One region of the Rossellomorea sp. DUT-2 genome, then DNA from elsewhere that is predicted to be linked to it. Evidence: riboswitches for the same ligand, from Rfam matches in the RefSeq annotation. Region 1 holds a riboswitch; the other holds the start of a gene.
What was found. A riboswitch is a leader RNA that binds a small molecule or an ion and turns the genes downstream of it on or off. The one in region 1 is predicted to bind S-adenosylmethionine.
Positions count from the first base shown of each region.

Region 2: linked by a shared signal. The riboswitch ahead of ACOSV2_RS03915 (methionine biosynthesis PLP-dependent protein) and the one ahead of mtnK (S-methyl-5-thioribose kinase) in region 1 are both predicted to bind S-adenosylmethionine.

Region 1 is NZ_JBQPEO010000001.1:356,379-363,830, forward strand. It holds gene ACOSV2_RS01870 (PAS domain S-box protein) at 23-2,176, shown strand; gene ACOSV2_RS01875 (methylated-DNA--[protein]-cysteine S-methyltransferase) at 2,191-2,652, shown strand; gene ACOSV2_RS01880 (DUF2087 domain-containing protein) at 2,773-3,360, shown strand; gene mtnA (S-methyl-5-thioribose-1-phosphate isomerase) at 3,416-4,471, opposite strand; gene mtnK (S-methyl-5-thioribose kinase) at 4,488-5,672, opposite strand; SAM riboswitch class I at 5,789-5,945, opposite strand; gene ACOSV2_RS01895 (carbon-nitrogen family hydrolase) at 6,048-6,830, opposite strand; gene ACOSV2_RS01900 (pyridoxal phosphate-dependent aminotransferase) at 6,953-7,452, shown strand, end outside.
Region 2 is NZ_JBQPEO010000001.1:776,527-783,978, forward strand. It holds gene ACOSV2_RS03890 (hypothetical protein) at 1-123, shown strand, start outside; gene ACOSV2_RS03895 (HAD hydrolase-like protein) at 387-1,043, shown strand; gene ACOSV2_RS03900 (NUDIX hydrolase) at 1,057-1,683, shown strand; gene ACOSV2_RS03905 (metal-dependent hydrolase) at 1,780-2,406, shown strand; T-box leader at 2,473-2,715, shown strand; gene ACOSV2_RS03910 (tryptophan--tRNA ligase) at 2,775-3,773, shown strand; SAM riboswitch class I at 3,898-4,007, shown strand; gene ACOSV2_RS03915 (methionine biosynthesis PLP-dependent protein) at 4,099-5,223, shown strand; gene metC (cystathionine beta-lyase) at 5,216-6,400, shown strand; gene ACOSV2_RS03925 (bifunctional homocysteine S-methyltransferase/methylenetetrahydrofolate reductase) at 6,417-7,452, shown strand, end outside.

The DNA.
Region 1 (7,452 bases):
AAAATAGTAGGGGGATGAAGAAATGACTAATAGTAGTGAATTGGAGAAAGAGCTGAATAAGGAAGAATGTCATCCCGTCGATAGGGAAATTTGCTTAGCATCACCCATGCCGATGTTCGTGATCAATAAAGAGTTGAAAATAGTCTTTGCCAATGAAGAAGCATGTCAAACGCTCGAGACCTCAAAGGAAAGGATTGCAGGCACGCTGTTCAGTAACTTTTTTTCTTCAGTTCCTGCCCCGATTGTGGCTCATTATCAGGAAGTAATGGAATCAGGAAAGAACCTTGAAGATGAAACTTTGATGAATATTAGTGATAAGAAAATCATCCATATTGAACTATTACTTAAAAAATCGACCATTTCCCCTAATGCCTATCTGTATTTCAAGGATGTAACGGCACTAAAGGAAAAAGAGCGGAAAGATCATATGAATGTCCATTTGTTATCGAATATCTTTCAGAATGCATCAGAAGGAATCGTTCTCTTTGATATTGAAGGAAATATTAACGACGTGAATCAGGCGTTCAGTTCACAGGTCGGATTGGAAAAGGATGAAATCACAAACAGGAACATAAGCTCATTTATCCCTGAAAATGCCCATTATAAAGTTGAAAAGATAAAAGAACTGATTGCTCAAAACAAAAAAGCCCGTGGGGAAATTCCAATAAAGAAATCACACAGCATTTCAATTGTTGAATTTACGACAAGTCCGTATGTGCATCACAAGCTTCATATGGCCATTCTTAGGGATGTAACCGAGAAGAGGCAGATGGAGATTCAATTAAAACGGAACGAAGAGTTGTTTAAAGGTTTATTTGAAGAAGCGATTGATGCGATCGTGTTATGGGATCAGGATGGCAGAGTACTTAAAGCTAACACTTCTGCCTTGAAGATCTTTGAATGCTCCCTTTCAGAGCTTCTTTCCAAAAGGATTCGTGACTTTGTTTATCCTCTTGAAAGCCAAAAGTTTGATTTGGTCATGGAGCAGTTAAACAGGAGCGGTGCTGTAAGGGATGAGGTATTGTTTCTAATGCCTAACAATCAGTTGAAGCATTTGGAATTCACTTCTAAGCTTCATTCTGTTGATGGGTATAATATGACGATCTTCCGAAATGTCAGTGAGCGTTATCAAATGGAGAAGGAATTACGGGAAAGCGAGGAGAGGTTCAGGAAGATCTTCGAAGGTTCACTGGACGGCCTGATTCTTACCAATCACAATTATGTTGTCGTAGACGCAAATCCTGAAGTGAGTAAGATCATTGATATCGAGAAAGATCACTTAATTGGTAAAGATGTACGTGAAATATTGAATATAGAACCCGGTGAAGAATCATATGATGAATACTTACAACAATTGAAAGAAGACGGGCAGGCGACATTTTTAAAAACATTGACTTCTCATAGGGATAAGGTTCAATACATTGAGCTGTCATCCAAGTACAATTTGCTCTCTAATTTAAACTTAACGATCATTCGTGACATTACAGAACAAATTGAAATGCAAGAGCAATTGAGAAAGTCAGATACATTGAGTGTGGTTGGGGAGCTTGCTGCAGGGATTGCCCATGAAATCAGAAATCCGATGACCGCCCTTAAAGGCTTTATTCAATTGTTGGAAAATAGTGTGGGTCAAGATCATGAGATGTACTTTAATGTGATTACTTCTGAGTTTCAGAGAATTGAATCCATCATAACTGAGTTTCTGGTATTAGCAAAGCCACAGGCAATTCAATATCAAGAAACGAATTTAATCAGGATCATGAAAGATACCGTTGAACTATTAAGTGCTCAGGCAGTCATGCATAACGTTCAGTACGAGGAGAGCTACCAAGCGGACCTCCCGACCATCATCGCAGAGCCCAATCAGTTAAAGCAGGTATTCATTAATGTCATCAAGAATGCGATTGAAGTCATGACGGACGGTGGGTTCATTTCCATCCAGATCCAAGAGACGGATGATGAAATGATTCACATTCGCATAAAAGACCAGGGCGGCGGGATATCAAAGGATAAGATTAAAAAGCTTGGTGAACCTTTTTACACAACGAAGGAACGGGGAACTGGACTTGGTCTGATGGTAAGCTTTAAAATTATTAAAGAGCATAAAGGAATCGTTCAGGTTGAGAGTATCGTCGGGGAAGGAACCATCTTCCACATTTATCTACCTAAATCTTAAAGGAGTCCTGTAAAATGTCATTTCATGCAATTGTGATGGAGAGCCCGATTGGGAAATTAGAGCTTCATGCAGATCAGAGCCATCTTATTTCGGTACAATTTGTAGAAGATGAAGGGAAAGCGAATTCTGACACGGATCATCCGATATTAAAGGTTGCACAAGAACAAATCAGCCAATTCTTTAAAGGAGAGAGAAAAGAATTTGATCTTCCTTTAAAGATAGAAGGAACAGCTTTTCAGAAAGAAGTATGGAACATCCTGCAGGAGATTCCTTTTGGTGAAACCTGGTCTTACCAGGATGTAGCCCTAGCGATTCAAAGACCAAAAGCTGTAAGGGCAGTGGGACAAGCGAATAAAGCCAATCGATTTCCCATCATCATCCCATGTCACCGTGTCATCGGAAAGAATAACACACTGACAGGCTATGCCGGTAAGCAGGTGGATAAGAAACAAACCTTACTGTTGTTAGAAAAATAGATTCAGTTACAGGCATTTTCCATAAGGAGAAGGCCTGTTTTTTTATTAGTGATTGATTTTTCCCGCTATTTAGATTAGTATCTAATTAGATACTAATCTAAATAGAAAGGGGGGGACCTGTTGCAATTAAGTAAGCAGGTAGCTTTTCATAAAACGATGGGGGACCCGACCCGGATCAAGATTGTCTATTTATTGGCATCAGAAAGACTGCACGTAGGAGCGATTGCGGGAAAACTAGGACTCACCGCCCCTACAATATCCCATCATCTAACGAAACTCAAAGAGTGCAATCTTGTTTATTCACGAAGAGAGAAGAACACGGTTTACTACTATTTGAATAAAAAGGTACTGAGTCATCATGGGAGTGTTCTTCATCAGTTCGCTCATGATGAGAAAGGGGACAGTATGATGGAAGAAAAACGAATGAAAGAAAAGCAGAAGGTGATGAATAATTTCCTGGAGAAAAATGGGCGAATTAAAAATATTCCTTCGCAACAAAAAAAGAAATTATACATCCTCGAGCATATGGTGGAAGGATTAAAAGTGGGAGAAAAATATAAGGAGAAAAATTTGAATGAATATATTCAGCAATTTCATGAAGACTTTGCAACCTTAAGAAGAGAATTTATCATTCATCAGTTTATGTATCGGGAAAATAGCATTTATGAAGTGAATCCTAGGGAAATGTGGGCCTCGACAAAGTTATAGGGGTAATAATATGAAAGTCAAAAGAAGAGCAGGAATCTCGTGCTCTTCTTTTCGGCTATTGTTCAATACCTATGGTTTGTTGGATACTATCCTCGAAGCAAGGATACAGGACACCTTTTTCCGTGATGATGCCGGTAATCAGTTCATGAGGTGTAACATCGAATGCAGGATTATAAACATGAACGTTCTCTGGAGCGATCAACGTCCCGGCGATCATTGTGATTTCTTCCCGGTTACGCTCTTCTATGGGAATATCGTCTCCGTCTAAGCTGGAAAGATCGAAAGTAGAAGAAGGAGCAGCGACATAAAAGGGTATATTAAAATGTTTACATAAAATGGCAAGCGTGGACGTTCCGATTTTATTTGCCGTATCCCCGTTTGCAGAAATCCGGTCAGCCCCGACAATGACGGCCTCTACACCTTTTTCCTTCATTGTATGGGCAGCCATGCTATCTGTGATGAGGGTGACATCTACCCCTGATTGCTGTAACTCCCAAGCGGTCAGGCGGGCTCCCTGCAGAACGGGCCGTGTCTCACATGCATAAACCTGAAATGCTTTTCCTTTTTCTCTTCCTAAATGAAAAGGGGCCAATGCAGTACCGTATTTACTCGTTGCAATGCTCCCGGCATTACAGATGGTCATTACGATTTGTTTATCCTTCAATATACTCAATCCATTTTCCCCTATATGACGGCACACTGCCTCGTCTTCTGCATGAAGCTGGATGGCAGCATGGAGTAGATTGGTTTTCGCTTCATTAACAGAAGAAACTGTCTCTAATACCTTTTCCAACCGGTTCAAAGCCCAAACCAGGTTGACTGCTGTAGGACGTGAAGCGGCGAGATATTTTTTCTCGCGTTGAAACAGATCGATGAATCCCTCTAACGTTTTCACTTCATACTGACATGCAGATTGGGCTAAACCGTAAGCAGCCGTAAGGCCAATGGCAGGTGCACCTCTCACTTTCAGTGTGATAATCGCATCATAATACTCTTCAATGGTCGTCAGTTTAATGTATTCAACTATGTTAGGCAATTTTTGTTGATTAAGAATCAGTAAATAATCTTCATGCCATTCTAGTGAAGTTGGAATGGACAATGTTTGTGTCATGATAATCTCCTTTTGGTTATTCAGAATGGGACTTTATTACGGATAGGAGCTCTTCGATCGAATGGATCTGTTTTCGTTTAATAATGAGTTCCTTACCGAGTGTCAAGCAGGTCCGTTTTGCCTGTAATCTTCGTTCTTTATCCGGGATAGCATCCAAATCTTCAACATGAGCGAGGCCTATCGTTCTTCTGATGCATTCACATCCTGCAAAGCCGATGCTCTCCTGGAAGCTCTTCTCCAATACATATTCAAGGTAGCCATTCACTTTTGTGTAGGCGTCTCCGCTTTCTTTCCAATGGCGGGAGAACGCAGTGGAGAAGACGTTCCACGTATTCTCGATGTGATAGAGAATCGTTTCCTCCTCATCAGGTTTTGAAACGGCCTGGAAAATAAGGTTGGCAAGGAACTGCCCGATATCAAAGCCAATCGGTCCATAAAAGGCAAACTCGGGATCAATCACTTTCGTTTGATTCTGATCTACAAAGATGCTTCCCGTATGAAGGTCTCCATGAAGAAGGGCCTCTCCTTCAGTAAGAAAGCTCTTTTTCAATTTGGCCACTTCGAGTTTCAAGGTGAAATCATCCCATAAATGTTGGACGTCCCGGGAAAGCTCTTCTTCAAATTCATTGGTTTCACTATTGAAGAATGGATCCGTGAATACAAGGTCCTCCGTGATTTTGCACAGCTCAGGATTTGAAAATTCTTTCACGTATTCCTTTTTCTTAAAAGGATGAAGGGCATAATCAGAGGTGAAATATAAGGTATTAGCTAAAAATGTTCCAATGTCATGGGAGAGCTGGGGATACTTTTCTCCTTTGATAAGGCCGGCCCGGGCAATGGTCAGTGCGCTCAAATCTTCCATGACTGTAATCGCAAGTGTCGGATCAGAGTAGTACACTTCAGGAACGAGATCCCCTACAAATGATCGCTGAAGCTTTAGGGCACTCGCTTCTATTCTTGCCCGTTCGATTGTCAACGGCCAGCTTTCGCCTACAACCTTCGCATATGGAAGGGCTTGTTTGATGATGATTCCTTTACCTGATTCCCGTTCTAATACACGAAAGACCAGATTTAAATTCCCGTCTCCAATTTCTTCACACGTTAAGAGAGTGCTGTCTTCAAAAATCCTTAAGCCAATTGCCAGCGCAGTTGCCGACTTTTCAGTAAGTGGTTGATATGCATTGAGTTTCGTAATCGCCATTGTCGTTCCTCCTTATAGTACAGTCACATGGAGACTGTGTTGTGGAGGCTTTTCCGTGGCATAAGAAAAGCCTCTTTCCATGTTCGAAAGAGGCTTGAAGAAGATATCTTCGTCGCCTCTTATCTCTCAGAAAGACAATCTTTCTGTTGGAATTAGCACCGTGCCTTACTGGATCATTCAATCCGGCGCATGCTGCGCCCCGTTTTACAACGGAATTATGGTCGGTTGCTGGGCTTCATAGGGCCAAATCCCTCAGCCAGCTCTTGATAAGAGTTGCGTAAACTATTTAATTGAACTTTCAGAATGTTTCATTTGATTTGAATAGTACCATCGAAGTATTTTCCATGTCAACGTTTTTTTGAAAAAAGAACCTTTTTAATAAAAATCCGGTCTTCGATCCTGGAATATCGGAATCTGTTTTCGGACTCGATCCACTTCCTGTAAATTGATTTCAGCTGAAACCAATTCTTCCGTTTTTGATCCCTTTGAAAGAATTTCTCCCCAGGGATCGATGATGAGGGAGCAACCCCCAAATTCATTGTTCGGGTCGCTTCCCACCCGGTTGCAGGCGATCACGAAGCATTGATTTTCAATCGCTCTTGCCCTTAAGAGGGTCTGCCAGTGATCAATTCGTGCTGCCGGCCACTCTGCTACGACATAAACAACCTTGGCACCTAGTAGAACTTGTTTTCTGAACCATTCCGGGAAACGGATGTCGTAACAAATCAATCCGGCCATCTTTGTGTCTTGTAGGGTAAAGATGCCATCTTCATGCCCAGGAAGTAAATAATGATGTTCCTCCATCAGCTTAAACAAGTGGAGTTTCGAATACTTTTTCACCAACTCGCCCTTTGAATTCGTAACTAAAAGGGTGTTGGATACCCCATCCTGCGTTTTCTGTGCAACAGAACCACCTACAATGTGAATGGAATATTTCTTTGACAGGGCAGACAGGAAGGAGGTTGAATCCTTTGCTCCTTCATCAGCGATTTCATCCATTCTTGTAAGGTCATATCCAGTCGTCCACAGCTCTGGGAGCACAACCGTATTACAGCCGTCGTCACTTGCTTTTTTCACCCAGTTCTCTACTTTTTTCTTGTTTTCTTCCGGGTGTCCGAACACAATATCCATCTGAGCAAGACCTATCTTTTGAATCATTTCTTTCACCTCATTAATGACTTTTTGGAATTTAATCCTTTACATTCTTTATTTCCCGTTATATCATTTGTGACTAGAATTTGAAAGTAATTAATTTTCAAAAAAATGTAGTGGGTGAGTGTATGAAAACCTTTGGTAAGGCAAAACGATTAGATTTATTACCTGAACAATTTTTCGCATCCCTCGCAAAAACAGTGAATGCTGTGGTCAAAGAGGGACATGATGTCATTAATTTGGGCCAGGGAAATCCGGATCAACCGACTCCTCCACATATTGTGGAGAAATTGACAGAAGCAGCAGCTTCCCCGTCCAATCATAAGTATCCTCCATTTCGCGGCTTATCGTCCTTTAAAGAGGCGATTGCGGCTTTCTACCTGCGTGAATATGGTGTGGAATTAGACCCGGAAACAGAGGTAGCCGTTCTGTTCGGAGGAAAAGCCGGGTTAGTTGAAATCCCTCAATGTTTATTGAATCCTGGTGATGGGGTATTGGTGCCCGATCCCGGTTATCCCGATTATTTATCAGGGGTAGCATTGGCAGAAGCTCGAATGATTAAAATGCCACTACGAGAGGAGAATGGATTCCTGCCTGATTATCGTGAACACTCCCGTAATGAGCTCGA
Region 2 (7,452 bases), 420 kb from region 1:
TTTAACGTGTTAAAGAAGAAACATTTATCAAAGTCTCACAAGTCTGTAGCAGTAAGTATCGTGATCTTCTCTGTTATCGGCATGATGTTGACGGTCCTCTTTTATCTTCCAAATGCATCTTAAAGAAAACAAGCTATACACCGATTTAACGAGTAAACACACAAGAGAAGCGTCCTTGTGTGTTTTTTTATGAAATTCCTTACCATCCAGCACTCACTAGTCGACAGAGCCCCTAGCAAATATCATGTTAAAATACATAGCTGCTTTCATTTGGCCGTGAATTTGTTATGATTGTAGAAGGTTTATTTTATATATAAGCAAGAGAGTGAATTAAGCATAATTCGTCGAACATATTAATGTACGAAAGGCAATAAAGGAGAATATAGATGAAAGCTGCAATGATTTTTGACATGGATGGAACGTTATTTCAAACGGATCGTATTCTAGAAGCTTCACTTCATGATACCTTTCAACAACTTAGAGATGAAGGAATGTGGAAAGGGGATACACCTCTTGAAATATACAGAGAAATTATGGGTGTCCCTCTTTCAGTTGTGTGGAAAACACTTTTACCTCATCATCCCTTACATATACATGGGAAAACGAATGATGTATTTCATGAAAAACTGATTGAAAATATTCAGAAAGGAAAGGGAGCTCTCTATCCGCATACGGAAGAAATATTAGCCTATTTATCAGGGAGAGGGTTTCCGATCTTTGTGGCAAGCAACGGATATCCTCATTATTTAAAGACGATCGTCGAGTACTTTCACTTGGATCGGTGGATCTTAGACAGCTACAGCATTCAGGAAATACAATCAGATGACAAAGGGGAGTTGATTCGAAAAATCAAGGAGGATCACAAACTTACCCATGGGGTTGTGATTGGAGATAGATTGTCTGACTTCAAGGGAGCAGAGGAAAACCACTTTCTTTCGATAGGTTGTGCTTTTGATTTTTCCCAGGAAAAAGAATTACGTGAAGCGGATATTGTGGTTGAAGATCTTTTGGAGGTTAAAGAGTATCTGGAGGAAATGAAATAAAGGAGGGGTTCGTGTGGAGGATGAACAACTAGCCGTCTTTGATGAATACGGTAATAGGCTTGGAGCAGCCAGTCGTTCCGAGGTGCATATAAAGGGATATTGGCATGAAACCTTTCATTGTTGGCTTGTGCATTATGATGAAATTTGTGGAGAGACCTATATTTATTTCCAAATGAGAAGTGATGAGAAAAAGGATTTCCCTAGCTTACTTGATATTACCGCCGCTGGACATATCTTGTCACAGGAGAAGATTGAAGACGGTGTGAGAGAAGTTCATGAAGAGCTTGGACTTCATCTTACGATAGATGAACTTCAATCATTAGGAATCGTAAAAGGGGAGTTAATTCAACGGGATATGATTGATCGGGAACTAACTCACGTATTCCTGTATTCCAAGCCGGTTGCATATGACGAATTTCAACTTCAGTCAGAAGAAGTGTCCGGTATTTTCCGTTCGACTCTTCAAGACTTTAAAGCGCTCGTTCAACAAACGAAAGAGGAAATCGCCGTAGAAGGATTTCTTATTAATGAAACAGGGAAAAAGGACTTCATTAAGCAGAGGGTGAGTTACCATCACTTTGTTCCACATAAAAGATCCTACCTTCTTGAAATTATTGAGCGCATATCGGCTCATCTTTAGAAATTAATTCGTACTTCCCATGGTCAATATGGATAATTAAGGCTATTATAGTAATCTAGTACATACATAATGTGATAAGAGAGTAGGAGGACACACTTGAACGGCACAGCACATATGGCAATTGGAGCAGCAACAGGATTTATTGTGGCCAACTCATTTGGATCTGGTCCTGACATAACGGCCGCACTTGTGGCAATAGGCGGGGTATCCGGACTCATGCCTGATATGGATATTGACGGAAAGCTTAGTAACAAGGTTACTTTTTCACCAAAAATGATCAGAGCAGTGGCACAAATCATTGGTTTTTTAATGATGGTATACAGCTATCTTGAAGGAATTGGGAAAGAACGATGGCTTGGTATAGGATATGGTGCTGGAATGATGATTCTCGCAAGTTTCATTACACAGAGAAGAATGCTGATGATTACAGGCATCGGTGTGACAGCATGCGGTTGGCAGTTGAATGAAACATGGTTATGGTTGTTAGGTATCTATATTTTCATTGCCTCATTCGTTTCACATCGAAGTTATACTCACTCTGTACTTGGCATTTTATATTATGGCACGATTGCTCATTATCTAGAGTCATCTTTAATGATTGATGGGGTATTTGAAGCATGTGTGATTGGATATGCCAGTCATCTGATCGCGGATATGAAAGTTCTTCCTTTCAATAAGAGAGGCATAAAGCTTTTCCTTCCTCTTTCATCTAAAGAAATCTAAAATGTGTTTACACCCACTTGACCATTATTTCCCGATACATTAAAATAATGGAAACACTTTATATCGTTAAATGCGATGAGGAAGAAGAGTAGACGAACGAAACATTTCAGAGAGCTGATGGCTGGTGAGAATCAGTATGGTGAAATCGTTGAATGGGCTTTTGAGCATCCAGGCTGAAATTAAGTAGGTTATGGCGGAGGGTCTCACCGATAAAAGAGACGATGTATCGAAGGCGACTTCTGTACAGATGAGCGCGTTTACTAAAGTGTAAGCGAATGAAGGTGGCACCACGGGTTTCCCGTCCTTTTTTAGAGGATGAGAAGCCCTTTTTGTGTTTATTTTTATTATTTTGAGCGGAGGGAATTGTTATGGAAAAACAAGTTTTGACGGGGATTAAGCCAACAGGACGTATTCATCTGGGGAATTATATTGGTGCAATCAAACCGGCATTACAATTGACAGAGAACCAATCCTACAATACAGCTTATTTTGTTGCGGATTATCATGGTTTAACGAAGATACATGATGGGCATGAAATGAAAGAACTCTCTTATGGAGTGGCAGCGGCTTGGTTAGCATTAGGTTTGAATCCTGATCGAGCGATCTTTTATCGTCAATCTGATGTACCTGAAATCTTTGAATTGAGCTGGATTCTGTCTTGTTTTGCACCGAAAGGATTAATGAACCGGGCCCATGCATATAAATCAATGGTTGAAGAAAATCATTCCGCCGGCAGGGAGATGGATGCGGGCGTCAACATGGGCTTATTCACTTATCCTATATTAATGGCGGCGGATATCCTTTTATTCCAAACGGAACTGGTTCCTGTTGGAAAAGATCAAATTCAGCATGTTGAAATTGCAAGAGACATAGCAGAAAACTTTAATAAACAATATGGAGAAACATTTGTTCTTCCTGAATATGTTATACAGGAAGAAACATCTGTTCTACCGGGACTCGATGGCCGGAAAATGAGTAAAAGTTATAACAACACCATTCCATTATTTGAAGAACCAAAAAAACTCCAAAAACTAATCAATAAAATCAAAACAGATTCTTCATCTCCTGAAGAGCCTAAGGATCCTGAAACATCCGTCTTATTCTCTCTTTATAAAGAATTTGCAACCTCCGATCAAGTTGAAGAAATGAGAAGGAGATTTCAAGAAGGAATAGGCTGGGGGGAAGCGAAAAAAGAGCTATTCCAAGTAATGAATTCATTTATCGAGAAACCAAGATCGAAATATGAAGAACTGATGGCCTCCCCTCATATGCTGGATGTCATCTTACAAAATGGAGCAAAAAAAGCACGGGAAAAAACAATCCCATTCATGAAAGAGATTAAAAGGAAAGTAGGGATTTATCATTGAAATAGAACATGTTGATGAAGCGTAAAATGAATATTTTTTATTCAGATAATTCATAATTCTCATTGACATTTCTTCTTCTATGTTATAAGTTATGGGAAAGTTATTTTTCACAAAATCAAATAGTTTCTTATCAAGAGAGGTAGAGGGACTGGCCCGAAGACACCTCAGCAACCAGCCGCGAGTTTTGGTATGGTGCTAATTCCAGCAAGTTGATGTCAACTTGGACGATAAGAGGGAGAACGAATGTACAAAACCTTCTTATTTTCACTAAGAAGGTTTTTTTGTTTTTTCCCTTTTCGTATTCAAGATAGAAAAGGAGAGAAGAATGTTGAATAAACATATTGATACAATGCTTGTCCAGGCAGGAAACCGAAAAGATCCTGCAACGGGTGCTGTGAGCTTACCCATTCATTTATCGACTGCCTATGAACATAAGGGGATTGGCCAATCGACAGGCTATGATTACACAAGAACTGGGAATCCAACCCGCGCCACCTTGGAAGACACCCTGGCTCAATTGGAGGAGGGGAATAGAGGATTTGCCTTCAGCTCGGGGATGGCAGCTATTCAGGCGATTCTCAGCTTATTTTCCAGCGGGGATGAATGGATTGTTTCGAAAGACCTTTACGGAGGAAGCTACCGTTTATTCGTGCAGTATGAGGCACAATATAGCATCAAATTTCATTTCGTCGATACAAGTGATATTGGCTCCATAGAAGAACAAATATCAAACAGAACAAAGGCCATTTTTGTTGAAACCCCAACCAATCCATTGATGAATGAAGCAGATATTTCTGAGATTGCCGGCATTGCTAAGGCCAACGGGTTGCTCTTAATTGTGGATAATACCTTCTATACACCTGTTCTGCAAAAGCCGCTCGCTGAAGGCGCAGACATTGTCATTCACAGCGCCACGAAATACTTAGGGGGCCATAATGATGTATTGGCCGGTGTTGTGGTCGTAAACACAGAAGAGTTGGCGGGAAAAATCTATACCATTCAAAATTCAATCGGAGCGGTTCTCGCTCCTTTTGATTGTTGGCTCTTATTAAGAGGGATGAAAACCCTTAGTCTCAGAATGGCTCAGCACGAAAAAAACGCAAGAAAATTAGCGGAGTATCTTGATGAGCATGAATGTGTGACAGACGTTTTATATCCGGGAAAAGGCGGCATGCTTTCCTTTCGTATCGCAAAGGAAGAATGGGTTGCTCCTTTTCTCCAACACTTAAAAGTTATTACGTTTGCTGAAAGTTTGGGAGGGGTCGAAAGTTTTATCACCTATCCCGCTACCCAAACACATGCAGACATTCCTGAAGAAGAACGGAAAAGGCTTGGTATCTGCAACAGACTCCTGCGGTTTTCTGTAGGAATTGAATTTATTGATGACTTGATTGAAGACCTGGAGAATGTTTTTCAACAATTTGAAAAAGAGGTGCTTACGTATGAGTAAAAAACCATTTTCACTTCAGACGTCACTCATTCATTCTCACGGAGTTGATAAAGAAACAGGAGCGGTCTCTACGCCGATTCATCATGCAACAACTTTCCATCAACAGGATTTTGATCAGTATGGCACATATGACTACAGCCGTTCAGGGAATCCAACGAGGGAAACCGTTGAAGAAACGATCGCTGAATTAGAAGGCGGGGTAAGGGGCTTTGCCTTTTCATCCGGAATGGCGGCAATCTCAACAAGCTTCTTATTATTGTCCAGTGGTGATCATGTTCTTGTATCAGAAGAAGTGTACGGTGGGACATACAGAATGATTACCGAGGTCCTCACTAAGTTTGGGATTGCATACTCATTTGTGAACATGAAGGATCTACATGAAGTGGCTTGTTCAATTAAGCACAATACGAAAGTGATTTATATGGAGTCACCATCCAATCCGCTTCTGAATATCACCGATATTGAAGGAGTCGTAAAACTTGCCAAGGCGAATGGATGTTTAACGTTTCTTGATAATACATTCATGACTCCCCTCCTGCAAAGACCGATCAGTCTAGGTGTGGATGTTGTCCTGCACAGTGCCACGAAGTTTCTTGCCGGACATAGTGATGTCTTGGCAGGGCTTGCCGTAACGGGAAATGAGGAGATTGCCAGGAAACTTGCTTTCTTGCAGAATTCGTTTGGTGCTGTCCTCGGTGTTCAGGATTGCTGGCTGCTCTTAAGAGGGCTGAAAACACTGCATGTACGATTGAAGGAATCATCAGAATCGGCTTATAAGATTGCGACCTTCTTAGAAAAAAGAAAGGAAGTAGAAGAGGTGTATTATCCAGGATTGAGCTATCATCCAGGTCGTGAAATTCAAATTCGACAAGCAGAGGGTCCTGGAGCGGTTCTTTCCTTCCGATTAAAAGGGGAAGAAGAAGTGAAGCAACTCATACAAAATGTAAACATTCCCGTGTTCGCCGTAAGTTTAGGAGCTGTTGAATCCATCCTATCCTATCCATCAAGGATGTCACATGCTTCTATGCCAAAAGCGGAACGGGAAAGAAGAGGTATTACAGATGGGTTATTACGATTATCAGTAGGACTTGAAAACGTGGATGAGTTGATTAATGACCTTCAGAACGGTTTAGATAGTATACAAAAGATCAATCGGAACAACGTGATAAATTTATAAAAAAGGAGGGAATGTCATGAAGCCGTTGCTGGAAGCTCTGAAAGAGAGAATTTTAATTGCAGATGGAGCCATCGGAACGTTGTTGTATTCATATGGAGTGGACAGATGCTTTGAAGAACTGAATCTTTCTCACCCAAATGAAGTGTTGAAAGTCCATAAAGAGTATATTGATGCAGGAGCAGATATCATTCAGACCAATACCTATGGAGCCAATTATCAAAAGCTTTCCAGATACGGATTGGAGGATTCGGTTAAGGAAATAAATACGGCTGCAGTGCGTCTGGCAAGAAAAGCCGCGGGTGAAAACACCTATATTCTGGGCACCATCGGAGGAATCCGAGGCATTAAACAAAATGTGTCGCTGGAAGAAATCAAAAGAAGCTTTCGGGAACAGCTATACTGTTTATTACTAGAGGGTGTAGATGGCATTCTGCTTGAAACCTATTATGATTTCGAAGAATTAACCACTGTATTAAACATTACTAAACGTGAAGCAGACATCCCTGTCATTGCTCAAGTTTCTTTACATGAAACGGGAGTTCTTCAAAATGGAATGGAGATAAAAGACGCTCTTCAACAATTAGAATTATTGGGGGCCGATGTTGTCGGCATCAATTGCCGCATGGGGCCATTTCATATGGTGAACTCATTAGAGGAAGTACCATTACCTAAAAGGGCATTTCTATCCGTCTATCCCAACGCCAGTCTGCCAAACTATGAAGAAGGTCGATTCTATTACTCTGCTGAGCCTGATTACTTTGGAGATATTAGCAACGAATTGCGACTGCAAGGTGCGAGAATCATTGGGGGCTGCTGTGGAACCACACCTGATCACATACGGTCTGTTGCTGGCAGGTTAAAAAGCCGGGAGCCTGTGAAAGGGAAAGTGGTGAAAGCAAAAAAGGCTGTTCAGTTATCATCACCATCTATCAAAGGGAACTTGCTGCATGAGCAAGTAAGAGAAAAGAAAACGATCATTGTGGAACTCGATCCCCCTAAGCATCTGGACACGAAGCTGTTCTTCCAAGGGGCTGAGGCATTAAAGGAAGCCG